3 regions of the Gemmobacter sp. LW-1 genome follow, and region 3 is predicted to be linked to each of the others. Evidence: riboswitches for the same ligand, from Rfam matches in the RefSeq annotation. Region 3 holds a riboswitch; each other region holds the start of a gene.

Region 1 (5,204 bases), on a different contig from region 3:
GCCATGCGGTGCGACCGGGCGTTGCATAACCCCAGGTTTCCACATTCTTGCGGTCAAAGAGGTTGGTGACGCGCCCGGTCAGCTGCACGCTGTCGGTCAGATCATAGCGCGCGGCGACATTCACGGTGGTCCAGACCGGGGTCTTGCGGGTTGCAAAGGCGCCCCAGTATTCGGTGCTGTAATTCCCCGCCGCATAGCGGATGTCCGCCGTAACCGAACCGCGGCCGCCAAAGGTCTGCCAGGTGCCTGACAGGCCAAGCTCGTGCCGGGGGCGCAGGATCTCGACCGAGCCGTCGGGGTTCTTTGCGTCCAGATAGGTGTAGTTCATCCCCAGAGACAGCGCGTCGGTGGCTTGAAGGCGACCGCTGAGCTCGATCCCCTGACGCGGGCTTTTGCCCGATTGGTTGACATAGGTCGCCCGGCCCGAGCCATCGGGTGCCGCGCCATAGGCATAGGTGATCTCGTCTTCCAGCTTCTCGTTGAAATAGGTGATGTCGATCAGGCCGCGACCGCCCAGAACCTCGGTCTCGATCCCCAGATCGAAGCCGGTGTTGCGTTCGGGTGCCAGACGGGGATTGCCCAGCGTGTAGCTGTCATCGGCATAAAGTTCGTAATAGGACGGGTTGACCGAGGCGCGGCCCGCCGAGGCATGGACGCGCAGCCCGGTATCCGGCACGCGCCACGACAGACCGATGTTCCAGCTGGTGAAATCCTCGAAGGTCTTGTTGTTGTCGCGCCGGATGCCAGCCTGGATGTCCAGCCCGTTGTCAAGAAAGCCGCGATATTCCAGCGCGACCGAGGTCATGCCGCGCTTGTAACCCGGCGCCGCCGAGGATTCATCATCCTCCTTTTCCGCAAGCAGGTTCAGCAGGTGCGACGCATCTTCCACCGCCTGTCCGTCCAGCGCGTAGCTGAGCCGGTATTTCAGCTTCCCGGTCTCACCCCGCGTGGTCGGGCCGCCGTTGAAGCTCTGCCTGAACAGCGTGTTCTGCCATTCCAGCCGATGGGTCATCCGGCCATCCAGCATCGAAAATTCCGCCCACAAAGCGCCGGTCTGTTCATCGCGGTTGCTGTAGGGCGCCGGGTCATCCACGACGTAGCTGTCGGCATCGGTCGCGGCCCAGTTTTCGGAATCATAGTCGTAGCGCTCTTTCGAGCGGCGCAGGGTGAAGCCCAGCGTCAGATCCTCGGTCGCCTGCCAGTCGCCCGACAGGTTCAGGGTGCGGCGGCGGATACCGTCCTTCTCGCCGCCATCGCCGGACTGGTCATAGCCCTTGTCATCACGATCCGAGAGGCTCAGCTTGAGCCCGCCGCGCGCGCTGCGCTGCGACAGGAAGGCCGAGGCGGCAGTGCCGTTGCCGAACTCGATCCGGCCGCCGTAATGCGTGCCCTCATCGCCCTTTTTGGTGATGATGTTGATCACCCCCGTCGAGGCATTGGAGCCGTAAGAAGCCGATTGCGGGCCGCGCAGCACCTCGATCCGGTCGATATCGGCGGCTTCCAGCCCGGTGAAGACATATTCATCGGACCCGGCACTGGCCTCGATCCCGTCGATCAGCACAAGCGTATGGCTGGCCTCGCCGCCCCGGATACGCACCTGCGTATAGGTGCTGCCCGAGCCGGTCACGGAAACCCCGGGCAGCGCGCGCAGGGCATCCTGCACCGTCGCGATGCCGCGATCCGCGATTTCGGCGCCATCCAGCACGGTGACCGACCGGCCATAGGCATTGGCGGCAATGCCGGTCAGGCCGCCGGAAATGATGATCTCATCCATTTCGGTGACCTCCTGCGCCACGGCAGCGCCCGGCACCAGAAGGCAGGTGGTGGCCAGAAGACCAAGATACGACACGCGTTTGGAACCCATGTTCCGTTCTCCCAATCGCGGGCAAATGCCCGACAGACCCGATGTGTCGCGGAAAGGGTTCCGCAGACAGTGCTTGCTGTCACCGCTGCGGTTAAGGCCGCTTCCATGGCGCCCCTCGCGCCCGGAAAGGGTGATCCTCCAAGCAGGTCTCCTGGCTCGCGGGTCGTAGCGTTGCCGGCCTTCCCGGGGCTTTGCCGCCCCAGTGGCATGATCGACGTCGCTCACCGCTGACAGTTGCGGGGGCAGCTACGGCCAGAACGCAGGCGTTCCTCCGTATTCCCTTTTCATCCGGCGGGCCGGAACTTGGTCGTGCGATCTAGGGTCCGGGGGCTGCGCGAGTCAAGGCCGCGCCGCAGCGCGGCGGGCGGATCGCAGTCCGCTGTGGCACCATGCACGCACCCAGCCTGCTTGACGGGACCGGGCCAAGCAGCAAAGCTTTGCCCACCCGGGGGAGGAGCGCAGATGACCACGCCGCAGGATGCGGGCTGAACGATCCGGAAAGCCCGGCCCCACAGGCACAATGCGGTAAGCTCTGCGCCATCCCTGAAGCCACGGCCAAGGAGCCCCGATGAACTGGACTGATTTCGCCCACTGGGGCGCCCGTATCGCCGATTGGGGCGCACACTATCATCAGGGTCTGCGCGAGCGCCCGGTCCGCGCCGGCACCCGTCCCGGCGAAGTGGCCGCCGCCCTGCCCGCCTGCCCGCCGGAAATGCCCGAGGCGATGGAGGCAATCTTCGCCGATTTCGAACAGATCGTGATGCCCGGCATGACACATTGGCAGCACCCGCGCTTCTTCGCCTATTTCCCGGCCAATGCCACGCCGCCCTCGATGCTGGCCGAGTTTCTGGCCAGCACCGTCGCCGCGCAATGCATGCTGTGGCAGACCTCGCCCGCCGCGACCGAGATGGAGACGGTGATGATGGACTGGCTGCGCCAGTCGGTTGGTCTGCCAGAGGGATTCAAGGGGGTCATTCAGGACAGCGCCTCGTCCGCCACGCTCGCCGCTGTGCTGACGATGCGGGAGCGCGCACTGGATTGGGCGGGCAATGAACAGGGCCTGAGCGGCCAGCCGCACCTGCGGGTCTATTGTTCGGGCGAGGTGCATACCTCCATCGACCGGGCGATCTGGATTTCCGGCATCGGGGCCGCGAACCTCGTCCGCATCCCGACGCAAGGCCCGCGGCGCAGCATGGACCCGGCGGCGCTGGATGCCGCCATCCGTGCCGATCTGGCGGCGGGGTTGCACCCCTGCGGGGTGATCGCCTGCACCGGAGGCACCGGAACCGGCGCCTGCGACGACGTTGCGGCGACGCTTGCGGTTGCGAAAGCGCACGGGCTTTACACCCATGTCGATGCAGCCTGGGCAGGCGCCGCGATGATCTGCCCCGAGTTCCGCGAGCTGTGGACCGGCATAGAAGGCGCCGATTCCATCGTGTTCAATCCGCATAAATGGCTGGGCGTGCAATTCGACTGCGCGGCGCATTTCCTGCGCGACCCCGAACCGCTGGTGCGGACGCTGGCGATCCGGCCGGAATACCTCAAGACCCATGGCGCGGACGGGATCGTCAATTATTCGGAATGGTCGATTCCGCTGGGCCGCCGCTTCCGTGCGCTGAAACTCTGGTTCGTGCTGCGGCATTACGGGCTGGAAGGGCTGCGCACCCGCATCCGCAACCATGTGCGCTGGTCGCAGGCGCTTGCAGACCGGCTGCGCGCCGATCCGAGGTTCGAGATCGTGACCGAGCCAGTCCTGTCACTGTTCACCTTCCGGCTGAAAGGCGCGGATGAGGCGGCGCAGCAGGCCTTCATCAACCGGATTAATGATGATGGCCGCATCTACATCACGCAGACGCGGGTGCAGGATGGGCTGGTGATCCGCTTTCAGGTCGGCCAGTTCGACGCGACCGAGGCCGATGTGGCCACGGCCTTCGAGGTGATCACCGCACTGGCCGGGAACGGTTAACTCCGTTCCAGAAGGCCCCGGATCAGAAACATCTCCGCCTCGTGGATGCAGCCCATCTGCTCCCATTCCGCATCGGTCTGGGTGGCCAGCCGCCATGTCAGCAGCGTCACCACGCATTTGTCGGCGCCGATCTTCAGCACGTCACCGGGGATCACCCGCGACATGTTGCGAAACTGCATGGCCTCTTTCGACGGGCCGACGTCGTAATCCACCTGAAACCGTGCCGGATCGGCGTTCAGCCGGACCCAGGTTTCCTTGCCCGAAAAGACCGAGGTGCCTACAAACAGCCCCGGCTCCGCCTCGCGCCGGTTGGCGCTGCCCCAGGCCCACTGGCCCTGCGCTATCCCGTCGGACATGATGGCAAAGGCCACCTCTGCCGGGCGGTTCACCACGATGCTGCTGGTGTGACAATGATGATCCTGCATGGCGCCCCCTCCTGTTCGCGGGGTCAGGCTGCGCAGCACCCGGCCCGCCTGTCAAGCATCGCCAGCCTGCCTGCGCCAGTCGGTCGGGGTCAGGCCGAACAACGCCTTGAACAGCCGCGAGAACTGCGCCTGATCGGAGAAGCCGAAGCGATAGGCAATCTCGGCCATCGACAGATGCCGCGAGGCGCCGATCACATCCCGCGCCGCGATCAGCCGTTCCTCGCGGATGAATTGCGAGACGGTCTTGTTGGTATCGCTGAACAGTTCGTGCAGATAGCGTTTGGAGATGCCGCAGGCATCGGCCACATATTCCGGTGACAGGGCGGTGTTTGACAGGTTCTGCCGGATGACATGCTCTGCCCGCCGCAGATGACCCGCCCGCACGGCGGTGCGCACGCCCGCCTCGCCATCTTCGGTATTGCCCTCCAGCGCCAGCGCCAGCACCTCGACCGTCTGCCGCCCCAGAATGGCCGCCGCCCGCGCCTCGGTTTCCGGCAGTACCTGCAGCTGCCCCATCATCGCCGAAAACAGCGCGGGCAGGCCACTGCCCGCGTCTATGATGCGCGCGCAGAACCGATCCGGGTCGCGCAGCTTTTCCGCCAGCATGCGCTTCGAGATTTTCAGCACCGTCAGTTCGTTCGCAGCGCCATAGGAGAACCGATAGGGTTCGTCTCCGCGTTCCAGGATAAACCCGCCGGGATCACAGCGCACCTGACGGCCAAGCTGATGAAACTCCACCGGGCTGCGGCGCGGAATGGTGACCAGATATTCCTCCTCCCGCGTATGCGAGATGTGGTCGGGCAGGCGTTCGTATTGCAGGGGTTCCGTGCAAAGCCGCGACAGGGACACCTGCCCCATCTCGCGCCGCTCCAGCGTGCCGGTGAAGCTGCGCGCATCCCGATAGGTCAGATGCAGCGGAAAATAGGTCTCGGCAATGACACGGTTCCAG
Region 2 (5,204 bases), on a different contig from region 3:
CCAAGGGCGCGAGGCACCCAGCGTGCCTGCTGCCTGTTCCAGCTTGGGGTCCACCGCCTCCACCGCCAGCCGGATGGCCCGCACCATCAGCGGGAAAGCCATCACGGCGGCGGCCAGCGCCGCGCCGGTCCAGCGGAAGGCCAGCACGATGCCGAACCATTGGTCGAGGATCTGGCCCACCGCGCCCTTGCGCCCGAACGTCAGCAACAGCAGATAGCCCGTCACCACTGGCGGCAGGATCAGCGGCAGGTGGACGATGCCGTTCAGCACCTGTTTGCCGCGAAATTCCCACCGCGCCAGCGCATAGGCGGTCAGAATTCCAAAGGGCAGGCTGGCGGCCACGGCCCAGAGCGAGACGCGCAGTGACAGCGCCACGGCGCGCCATTCGTCGGGGGATAGCCAGTCTGTCATATGCCGCCGGTCGGGCCCTTACTTCAGGATCGCGAAGCCCTGCGCTCTGAAGGCGGCATGCGCCGCCTCGCCCGAAAGTGCCTCGTAAAAGGCTTTGTCCGCCGCATCTGCCGCCCCGGTCAAGAGGGCAGCGGGATAGACGATGGCCGGATAGCTGTCGGCGGGGAAGGTGCCGACCACGGTCACATTGTCATCAGCGGCAGCATCGGTAGCGTAGACGATGCCATAGGGTGCCTCGCCGGTGGACACCAGTGCCAGCGCCGCGCGCACGTTGTCGGATTGCGCGACGGCGGGTTCCACCTTGTCCCACTGACCCAGCGCCGTCAGCGCGGCTTTGCCATATTGCCCGGCAGGCACGGAATCGACCATGGCCATCGCCAGTTTCCCGTCGCCCAGCAACGCGGACAGATCGAAGCCCGCCCCGATCTCAACCGGCGCCGCATCCTTGCCATGCGCGATCAGCACCAGCGTATTGCCCAGCAGATCCTCGCGCGTGCCCTCCACGACCAGCCCGGCGTTCTGCACCTCGTCCATCCAGTTCGGGGCGGCAGACACGAAGATGTCGGCGGGCGCCCCGGCAACGATCTGCTGCGCAAGCTTGCCCGAACCCGCATAGCTGATCACCACCTGATTGCCGGTTTCCGCCTGCCATTGCGCGGCCAGGTCATCCAGCGCATTCTTCATCGACGCGGCGGCGAAGACCACGACCTCCTCGGCGGCGACAGGGCTGGCAGCGAGGGCGAAAGCAAGCGTAAGGGCAAGACGGCGGGACATGAGAGACTCCGATATGTTTCGGGAAACATATCTGGCAGCCGCCTCCCGGTCACGCAAGCGTTATTTTTCTTCAGACATATCCACCTTGGTCGCAGGGGCAAGCAAGGCCTCCAGCGCGGTCACCTCTGCCGCCCCCGCCTGTTCGGCGGCCTCCAATACCGCAAGATAGCGGCGCAGCACCTCTTGCCCGGTCTCTGTCACCTGCGCCCCGCCGCCGCCCGCCCCGCCCCGCGCACTGCTGACCAGCGGTTCACGGAAAGCCGCGTTCATTTCCTCCACCAGCGACCAGGCCCGCTTGTAGCTCATCTGCATCTGCCGCCCGGCTGCGGCGATCGAGCCGGTCTCGCCAATGCGCTGCAACAGCTCGGCCTTGCCGGGGCCAAGCATGGCGGTGTCGAACAGGATGCGCAGCTTCAGCTTGGTCATCGGCGGGCCTTTCCGGGTGTCTCGGCCAATCATCGCCGCCGGCGCGCCGACAGGCAAGGGTGTGCCGCTTGTCGTGCCCGGGCTTGACGGCGGCGCCGAGTCATGCGCTTCTGGCCGCCGATGGTTCCCGGCAAATGCGACGCCGGGTGAAAAGGGAACACGGTGCGGTGTAGCCATCAGGCGCCAATTCCGTGACTGCCCCCGCAACTGTAAGCGGCGAGCGACCCCCAATGCCACTGGACCCCGAACTGCGGGGCCGGGAAGGCGGGGCAAGCTGCGACCCGCGAGTCAGGAGACCTGCCATCGAGAACCGCAACAACCACCGGGCGGGGTGCCCCGGGAAGGAGATCGTATGGACAGATCCCCGCGCAGGCCGATGGCCGCGCTTTCCACCGAAACCGGCGCGCGCCCCGCGCCGCATCAGATGCTTGTCTGCCAGTCCTGCCCGCATGTCGGGCGCGAATGCAGGCCCGGCCTGAACCTGTTGATCCAGCTGCGCGGCGCCCTGGCGCTGGCGGGTGTGGGGGCAGAGTTCGAGCTGTCGGGAACGCTGTGCGTCGAAGGCTGCCAGCGGCCCTGCACCCTGGCCTGGCGGGTCGCCTCGGGCGAGACCTGGCTGTTTGGCGATGTCGAAGATGGCCAGGATATCGACGCGCTGGTGGCCGGAACCGTGCGCCCTGCGGCTGCGGTCATCCGCACGGCGGCGGGGGCGATCCAATGACCCCGGCGCTGGAGTTCCGCTCGGTCTGCTGGGGCCCGAAGGACCGGCCCGACATCCTGACCGATATCAGCTTCGCCGTTCCGCAGGGGCAGATCATGGCGATCTGCGGCGCGAACGGGGCAGGCAAGACCTCGCTTCTGCGGCTGATCTATCGCCACCAGCCGCCCCGGCGCGGCGCGGTATCGGTTACGGGCCGCGACCTGTGGCTGATGTCGGCGCCCGAGGCCGCGCGCATCGTGGCTGCCGTGGTGCAGGAACAACCCACCGATTTCGCGTTGAGCGTGCGGCAGATCGTGGCTTTGGGCCGCTTGCCGCATCGCAAGGGCTGGGGCAGCGGGCTCGCCCTGCCCGGTGAGGCTGACTGCGCCATCATCGACGCCGCCATGGCCCGGCTGGACCTGACAGCCTTCGCAGACCGCAGTTTCGGCACCCTGTCCGGGGGCGAAAGGCAGCGGGTCATGGTTGCCCGTGCCCTTGCGCAAGAGCCGCGCATTCTGGTGCTGGACGAGCCGACCAACCATCTGGACATCCGCCACCAGCTTGATCTGTTGCGGCTGCTGCGCGATCTCGGCCTGACGGTGGTGACCACGCTGCACGATCTGCCGCTGGCGGCGGAATTTGCCGAACGCATGCTGATCCTGCATGGCGGCCGGATGCTGGCGGATGGTCCGCCCGATCAGGTGCTGCACGAGGATCTGCTGCACACCGCCTTTCAGGTGCGGGGCCGGATCGACCACAGCGGCACCGGCCCGCGCCTGTCCTTTCACCTCTGATCCGATCAGGAGTTTCCGATGATCCGTCTCGCCCTTGCGGCGCTGCTGCTGTCTGCCAGTGCGGCTGCTGCCTTCCCTGTCACCGTCAAAAGCTGCGACCGTGATGTGACCTTCGACGCCGCACCCGCGCGCGCAATTTCCAATGATGTGAACCTGACCGAAATGATGCTCGTGCTCGGCCTGCGCGACCACATGGTCGGCTATACCGGCATTTCCGGCTGGAAGACGCTGGACCCCGAAATGCGCGAGGGCGTCGCCGAACTGCCGGAGCTTTCGGCCAAATACCCCAGCAAGGAAGTTCTGGCTGCGGCGGAGGCTGATTTCTTCTTCGCGGGCTGGAATTATGGCATGAAGGTCGGCGGCGAGGTTACGCCCGAAACGCTGGAACCTTTCGGCATCAAGACCTACGAACTGACCGAAAGCTGCATCCATATCGGGCCGAAAGCACGCAGCACGATGCAGGACATGTATCAGGACATGCTGAACCTTGGCCGCATATTCGGCGTCGAGGATCGGGCAGAGTCGCTGGTCGCAGGCTACAAAGCGCGGCTGGCCGAGGCGACGAAGGGCGTGGACCACGACCATCCGCTGCGGGTCTTTGTTTACGATTCGGGCGAAGAGGCGCCGTTCACTGCCGGCAAATACGCCATGCCGACCGCACTGATCGAGGCGGCGGGCGGCGTCAACATCATGGATGATCTGGACAAAAGCTGGGCCGAAGTGGCGTGGGAGCCGGTGGTGGCGCGCAATCCGCAGGTCGTGGTGATCGTGAACTACGGCGATGTGACGGCGGAACAGAAGATCGCCTTCATGAAGGGTAATCCGGCCTTCGCGGATATCGACGCGGTGAAGAATGATCGCTTCGTCGTGCTGGAATATGTCGAGGCGACGCCGGGGCCGCGCAATATCCGCGCGGTCGAAAAGCTGGTCGCCGGGTTCGCGGGCCAGTGACGATGCGGCTCGCCCTGCGTCGCGCCCTGCCGCGCCGGGCGGGCCTTGCCCTTGCCGTGCTGCTGGGGCTGGCGCTTTCGGTCAGCCTTGCGGTTTCGGTTGGATCGGTCGCCATCGCGCCGGGCACCGTCTGGGGGGTATTGCTCGACCGGCTGCTGCCCGGGCTGGTGACGCCCCACTGGGGTGTGGGGCAGGCGAATATCGTCTGGCAGATCCGCCTGCCGCGCGTGCTGCTGGCGGCTCTGGTCGGCGGCGGGCTGGGTCTGGTGGGCGCGGCGCTTCAGGCCGTTACCCGCAACCCGCTGGCCGATCCGCATTTGCTGGGCATTTCCTCGGGCGCCGCATTCGGTGCGATTGCGGCGCTGTTACACACGGGCATGTTCCTTGGCCTGCTGACCGTGCCGCTGATGGCCTTCGGCGGGGCGCTGGCGGCCACGGCGCTGGTGCTGGGCGTTGTGGCGCTGACCGGCGCGGGGGCGGCGGACCGGCTGGTGCTGGCCGGGGTCGCCGTCAGCTTCATCATCATGGCCGGGGCAAACATCCTGATCTTCCTCGGTGATCCGCGCGCCACGCATACCGTGGTGTTCTGGATGCTGGGCGGGTTGGGCCTTGCGCAATGGTCGCACCTTCTCTGGCCGCTGGCGGTATTGCTGCCGGTGGGACTGTGGCTCTGGTCGCGGGCGCCAGTGCTGAACGCGATGAGCCTTGGCGACGAAACCGCCGTGAGCCTTGGTGTCGAGGTCACGCGATTCCGGCTGGCGGTCTTTGTCGCCGCCGCGCTGATCACGGGGGTGATGGTGGCGTTTTCCGGGCTGATCGGCTTTGTCGGGCTGATGATGCCGCATCTGGTGCGGATGCTTGTCGGGGGCGACAATGCCCGCGTGTTGCCCGGATCGGCGCTGGCGGGCGCGGTGTTCCTGATCTGGGCCGACGCTGCGGCGCGGGTGGTGCTGGCGCCCGAGGATCTGCCCATTGGCGTCGTGACCGGCCTGTGCGGCGGGCTGTTTTTCATCTGGCTGATGGCGCGACGGCGCTAACCGCGCCGCCAGCGCGCCGCACGCTGTTCGGCGGGCTGAATCAGCGCAAGGTCGATCACCAGCATCACCGCGACGAAGGCCAGTGCATAGGCCAGGACACCAGCAATCTCG
Region 3 (5,204 bases):
TGTTTGTGACCTGCGCACATTGCCTCGGACCAAATCTGCGCATCTTCCCGCGACAAAGCCCGGCGTTCGCAATGGAAGCGGACGCGGTTGCCCGCGACGATCACAACGACCTTGCGCTAATTCGGCTACGAACTCGGTTGCCCGCATTCAATCCCGCAGCCACTCTGCAAATGGCCTCTACAGCCGAAGCTACCGCGCTCGGCATCCGATCTGCGGTGCAGGCTGCGGGCTATCCTTCGAATCTGGACAGCTCGTCCCTGACGATCCGCGACACTGAGGTAACCGGGTTCTCGCGGCAAACCTTCGACGGCACGCCCGCCACATCTGACAACGTGATCGCCTTGCTGTCGGGCACCTACGAAGGAATGAGTGGCGGCCCGGTGCTGTTTTCGGGAAAGGTCGTTGGCGTAATCGTCAGGGGACCAAATGATGATGACCGGACAATCCCCTTCCTCGCGGTCAAATCGGCATTTGTGGATGCGCTTATCGCATCGGTATAGCGCTCTCTCCGCGTCGGAGACGCGCGGTACCGCTCCGACGTGTCACGTGTCGCGCGATGCGAGTTTCGCCAGTGCTGACGCAGCAGCGTCGAGGCGCTGATACAGTCGCCAGCCCATGAACAGGGCGACGGCGGAGAACGGGGCGACGATCACCAAGGCCGACAGCAGGCACGCGTTCACGATCATCAGAACATCCCTCGAAGCTGTGCCTGCGAGATGACGTGACGCGGGCGCAGGTAACATAGCTGTCATAGACCTGCTTCAACGTGACCCCCTCGGTCACCTTCTGCTGGCGCTCTGCCTCCTGCTGCTTCTTCACCTCGCGAGGGTCAACCCCCATGCGCATCGACCGCAGGTGTTCGCGCGCCACCTCGCGGGCTTGGTCCACAGTGAAGACGCCGTAAGGCCCGATGGTGATGCGGGCAGCGGTCCCCACACCTCCGACGCGCCCCTGCACGATGAACGTCAGCTTGCGTGTGGGGGTCACGCGAAGGCCAAAGCCCTTCACGTCCGTGTCCCAGTGCAGTTCGTCAGCGGGTCCGGGCGTGACTTTGTCGATATACCCCTTCGTGAGCTTCAGGGGCGGGTGTTTGCGGGTCGGATCGGGCATGTCGGCAGCTCCTCATAAGCAGATCAACAGCACCAGCGGTCGTCCTGCGAAATGCTGCTTAGGGCTTATCACATCGGCCAAGCAACTGAAATCGCTTATTTTTCCGCAAGCTGTAGGGCTGCGTCAGGCTGCATAGGGCTGCGTCGGGTCGCGCTGCTGGATACTGTTAATCAATTGGTCGTAGGTTCGATCCCTACCGCCGGAGCCAAAAATCCCTAGGATTTCAGCTACATACAAAGCCCCCGCAAGGAGGCTTTTGTGGCTCTGAAGTCTGCGGAAGTTAGGCTTAAGGGCCTGCGGTGCCAGGCCAGCAGGATTGATGCCGTCGGGCGCGGTCACATCATCTGCGCCGTCAGATGCGGCTGTACGCGCCTCCAGCCTCCGGCCCCTCGCGCAAGATGCTCCGGAGTCCTCCCTGCGCCCATCGGCCCGGGGGTTGCCGGGGCCGTCCGGCGAGCTGTGCGTCAGAACAGGCTGCCCTGATCCGGCCCCTCCTCGCGGGAACGGGGCTTGCGGGGGGTGCGCAGGGGGCCTTCGGCGGATGGCGCCACGGAGGTGCCGGGGCCGGTCGTGACGCGGCCATCGCGGAACTCGATCTCCAGCGCGGCGGCCTCGCGGGCAAGTTCGGCACTGGTGATGACGGCGCCTCCGGCCCGTACGACGGCATAGCCCCGCGCCAGTGTCGCCTGATAGCCCAGCGTCTTCCGCATCCGCTCCAGCCCGTCCAGCCGTTCTGTGGCGCGGGCCAACCGTTGTGCAGGTGCGGTTTCCAGCCGGCTTGCCAGAACGCCCAGACGATCCCGGTCGCGGGCAATCTGGGTTTTGGCTCCGGACAGCAGACGCGCCAGCGCGGGCGCGAGCCGTGAGGCCCATTTATCGAGGCCCGCATGGCTACGCTCCTGCCGCCGCTCCATTGCCGTATCCGCGCGGGCAGTCAGCACCTGCAGCCGCTCGGCCCGGCCCGAGATCAGGGCGCGCAGCGCCTCGGGACGCAGGCGCCCGGCACGCGCCTCGTAGGCGCCCCGCTTGCGGGTGACCATCAGCCCCAGCGCACCGCCCAGCCGTTGCACCACCGCGTCGAATCGCTGGCCCGGCCCGCCCAGCAGCATGTCGAGCCGGGGCAGCGCCCGGCCCAGATCGGACAGCCGCACCCGCCGCCGCTCGGCCTCCTGCGCCATCGCCCGGCTGAGACGCGCCCCGAAGCCATCGACAGCGGCCAGCAGGTCCAGCCGCACCGGCACCGCCATCTCTGCGGCGGCGGTCGGCGTTGGCGCCCGGCGGTCAGCCGCGAAGTCGATCAGCGTGGTGTCGGTTTCGTGCCCCACGGCGGAAATCAGCGGAATGCGGCTGGCCGCCGCCGCCCGCACCACGATTTCCTCGTTGAATCCCCACAGATCCTCCAGAGAGCCACCGCCCCGCGCCACGATCAGCAGATCGGGCCGCGGCACCGGGCCGCCGGGTTCGATCGCGTTGAAGCCACGAATGGCCGCCGCCACCTCGGCTGCGCATTTCTCCCCCTGGACCGCCACCGGCCAGATCAGGACATGGCGGGGAAAGCGGTCGCGCAGCCGGTGCAGGATGTCGCGGATCACCGCACCCGAGGGCGATGTGACCACCCCGATCACGCCGGGCAGATAAGGGACAGGCTTTTTGCGCGCGGGGTCAAACAGCCCCTCGGCCTGCAAGGCGGCGCGGCGCTTTTCCAGCATGGCCATCAGGGCACCGGCCCCTGCGGGGGCCACATCCTCGACAATCAGCTGGTATTTCGACTGGCCCGGAAAGGTGGTCATCCGGCCGGTGGCCACGACCTCCATCCCCTCTTCAGGGCGCACCTGCATCCGTGCCACCTGCCCCTTCCAGGAGACGGCGGCAATGACCGAACGGTCATCCTTCAGGTCGAAATACATATGCCCCGAGGACGGGCGCGAGACTCGCCCGATCTCGCCCCGCACGCGGACAAGGCCAAATTCGCCTTCAATCATGCGTTTCACTGCGCCGGAAAGCTCCGACACGGTATATTCGGGCTGGTTGCCCTGCTGGGGCTGGGGGTCTTCGAACAGGTCCATGCCCCCGTTTTGCCCCAAGCCCGCGCGGCCCGCAACCGCCCCGGCCCCGCCCGCCCGTCGCAAAGCGCGCCAGACCGTCGCAAAGCCCGCTTGACGCAAGCGCCCTTTCGCCACAGAACGAGGCGGCAAGGTGTCCATCAGGTGCCAAGCACCGGACTCAATCGGGAACGGGGAAGGGCGAACCCAGTCAGGCGCCCAAAGCCCCGGCCGCCCCCGCGACTGTGAGCGGAGAGCGCCCCCATCCGCCACTGGTGTCCCTGCGGCACCGGGAAGGCCGGGACGCGCCACGACCCGCAAGCCAGGAGACCGGCCTTGCATGAACCGAAACCACGGCCGTCGGGTGTGACGGCCAGAGGAGACAGATCATGCATATCGAACCGGGCCTCGTTTCCGGGGCCAAGCTGATGCTTGGTGCCGCCACCGCCGCCACCGCCGGGCTTTACACGCTGAAAATCGCTTTTGCCGCGATCCGCGAACAGGGTGCAGTGTCACTGCTGGCGCGCAGCGTGCTGGCCACCGCCGCCACCTTCACCTTCTTCGAGGTGCTTCCCCATGTGCCCGTCGGCGTATCCGAGGTGCATCTCATCCTTGGATCGACCCTGTTCCTGCTGTTCGGCGCCGCTCCGGCGGCCATCGGGCTGGCGCTTGGCCTGCTGATCCAGGGGATGTTCTTCGCCCCCTTCGACCTGCCGCAATACGGGATGAACGTCACCACCCTGCTGGTGCCACTGTTCGGCCTTCAGGCACTGGCGCGGCGCGTCATCGCCCCCGGCACTGCCTATGTCGATCTGCGCTACGGGCAGGCGCTGGCGCTGTCGACCGCCTATCAGGCGGGCATCGTCGCCTGGGTCGCCTTCTGGGCTTTCTACGGCATGGGCTTCAGCGCCGAGGCCATGGCGCAGGTCTCGACCTTCGGGGCCGCCTACATGCTGGTCGTCGCGGTGGAACCGCTGGTGGATCTGGCTGTTCTGGCAGCCGCCAAGGCCATCAAGGGCCTTGCGGGTTCCGGCCTTGTGACCCAACGCCTGCACGCCGCCGCCTGATCTTTCTGCCGCCGCCCAAAGCCGGGCGGCGGCCTCTTTGACCGAGCGACCATGACCCTTCACCTCAGCCTCGTCGGAATTGGCAGCGGCAATCCCGACCACCTGACGCGCCAAGCCATCCGCGCGCTGAACCGCGCTGATCTGATCCTCTTGCCGCGCAAGGGCAGCGCGAAGGCCGATCTGGCCGACCTCCGGCGCGAGATCCTCGCCGAGGTGCTGGAAAACCCCGCGACCCGCATTGCCGAATTCGACTATCCGACGCGAGACGCCGCAACTGCCGATTACCGCCAAAGGGTCGAAGACTGGCATGATGCCATCGCCGCCCGCTGGGTGGACAGTATCGCGGCCCACCCCGGCGCGACGCGCGTCGCGCTGCTGGTCTGGGGTGACCCCTCGCTTTACGACAGCACCCTGCGCATCGCCACCCGGCTGAACCCGCGCCCGGACATCGAGGTCATCCCCGGCATTACCTCAATCCAGGCGCTGACCGCCGCCCAGGCCATCCCGCTGAACGAGATCGACGGCCCCGTCACCATCACCACCGGGCGCCAATTGCGCGAAACCGGCTTTCCGGCCGGCGTCGATACCTGTGTGGTGATGCTGGACGGCGAATGTTCCTTCCAGAGCCTGCCGCCGGAAGGCATACAGATCTGGTGGGCGGGCTATGCGGGTATGCACATCCAGATCACCGACAGCGGCCCGCTGGCTGACGCTGGCCCACGCATCATTGCCGCCCGCGCCGAAGCCCGCGCCGCACATGGCTGGATCATGGATATTTACCTGCTGCGCCGCCGGGGCCAGGCGCAAATTTCTTCCTGAAGAAATTTGCAAATCTTTTCCACAAAAGATTTGCGCGCGGCCCCCGGAGGGGCCGCGAAGCCGTTCAGAACACCGAATGCGCGGCGGTGTCCAGCGCGTGCCACAGGGCGGCGGCCGAGGATCGCGCCCCGATCACGCTGACCTGCGCGGCCCCGCGCTTCACCAC

What was found. Region 3 has a riboswitch for cobalamin ahead of AO684_RS01725 (energy-coupling factor ABC transporter permease). Riboswitches for the same ligand answer to the same signal wherever they lie in the genome.
Region 1: linked by a shared signal. The riboswitch ahead of AO684_RS03275 (TonB-dependent siderophore receptor) and the one ahead of AO684_RS01725 (energy-coupling factor ABC transporter permease) in region 3 are both predicted to bind cobalamin.
Region 2: linked by a shared signal. The riboswitch ahead of AO684_RS06270 (DUF1636 family protein) and the one ahead of AO684_RS01725 (energy-coupling factor ABC transporter permease) in region 3 are both predicted to bind cobalamin.

What each region holds. Positions count from the first base shown of each region.
Region 1 covers NZ_LJSC01000022.1:40,137-45,340, reverse strand. Annotated here, with positions in the region: gene AO684_RS03275 (TonB-dependent siderophore receptor) at 1-1,864, opposite strand, end outside; cobalamin riboswitch at 1,988-2,186, opposite strand; gene AO684_RS03270 (pyridoxal-dependent decarboxylase) at 2,433-3,830, shown strand; gene AO684_RS03265 (hypothetical protein) at 3,827-4,255, opposite strand; gene AO684_RS03260 (helix-turn-helix domain-containing protein) at 4,307-5,204, opposite strand, start outside.
Region 2 covers NZ_LJSC01000031.1:26,729-31,932, reverse strand. Annotated here, with positions in the region: gene modB (molybdate ABC transporter permease subunit) at 1-411, opposite strand, end outside; gene modA (molybdate ABC transporter substrate-binding protein) at 430-1,185, opposite strand; gene AO684_RS06275 (hypothetical protein) at 1,246-1,611, opposite strand; cobalamin riboswitch at 1,716-1,931, shown strand; gene AO684_RS06270 (DUF1636 family protein) at 1,964-2,332, shown strand; gene AO684_RS06265 (ABC transporter ATP-binding protein) at 2,329-3,105, shown strand; gene AO684_RS06260 (ABC transporter substrate-binding protein) at 3,124-4,056, shown strand; gene AO684_RS06255 (iron ABC transporter permease) at 4,059-5,093, shown strand; gene AO684_RS06250 (ABC transporter permease) at 5,090-5,204, opposite strand, start outside.
Region 3 covers NZ_LJSC01000011.1:31,860-37,063, reverse strand. Annotated here, with positions in the region: gene AO684_RS01735 (reverse transcriptase domain-containing protein) at 1-500, shown strand, start outside; gene AO684_RS22130 (hypothetical protein) at 543-686, opposite strand; partial or broken gene AO684_RS22555 (Arm DNA-binding domain-containing protein) at 817-1,110, opposite strand; gene xseA (exodeoxyribonuclease VII large subunit) at 1,575-3,176, opposite strand; cobalamin riboswitch at 3,288-3,506, shown strand; gene AO684_RS01725 (energy-coupling factor ABC transporter permease) at 3,542-4,219, shown strand; gene cobF (precorrin-6A synthase (deacetylating)) at 4,271-5,038, shown strand; gene AO684_RS01715 (sarcosine oxidase subunit gamma) at 5,103-5,204, opposite strand, start outside.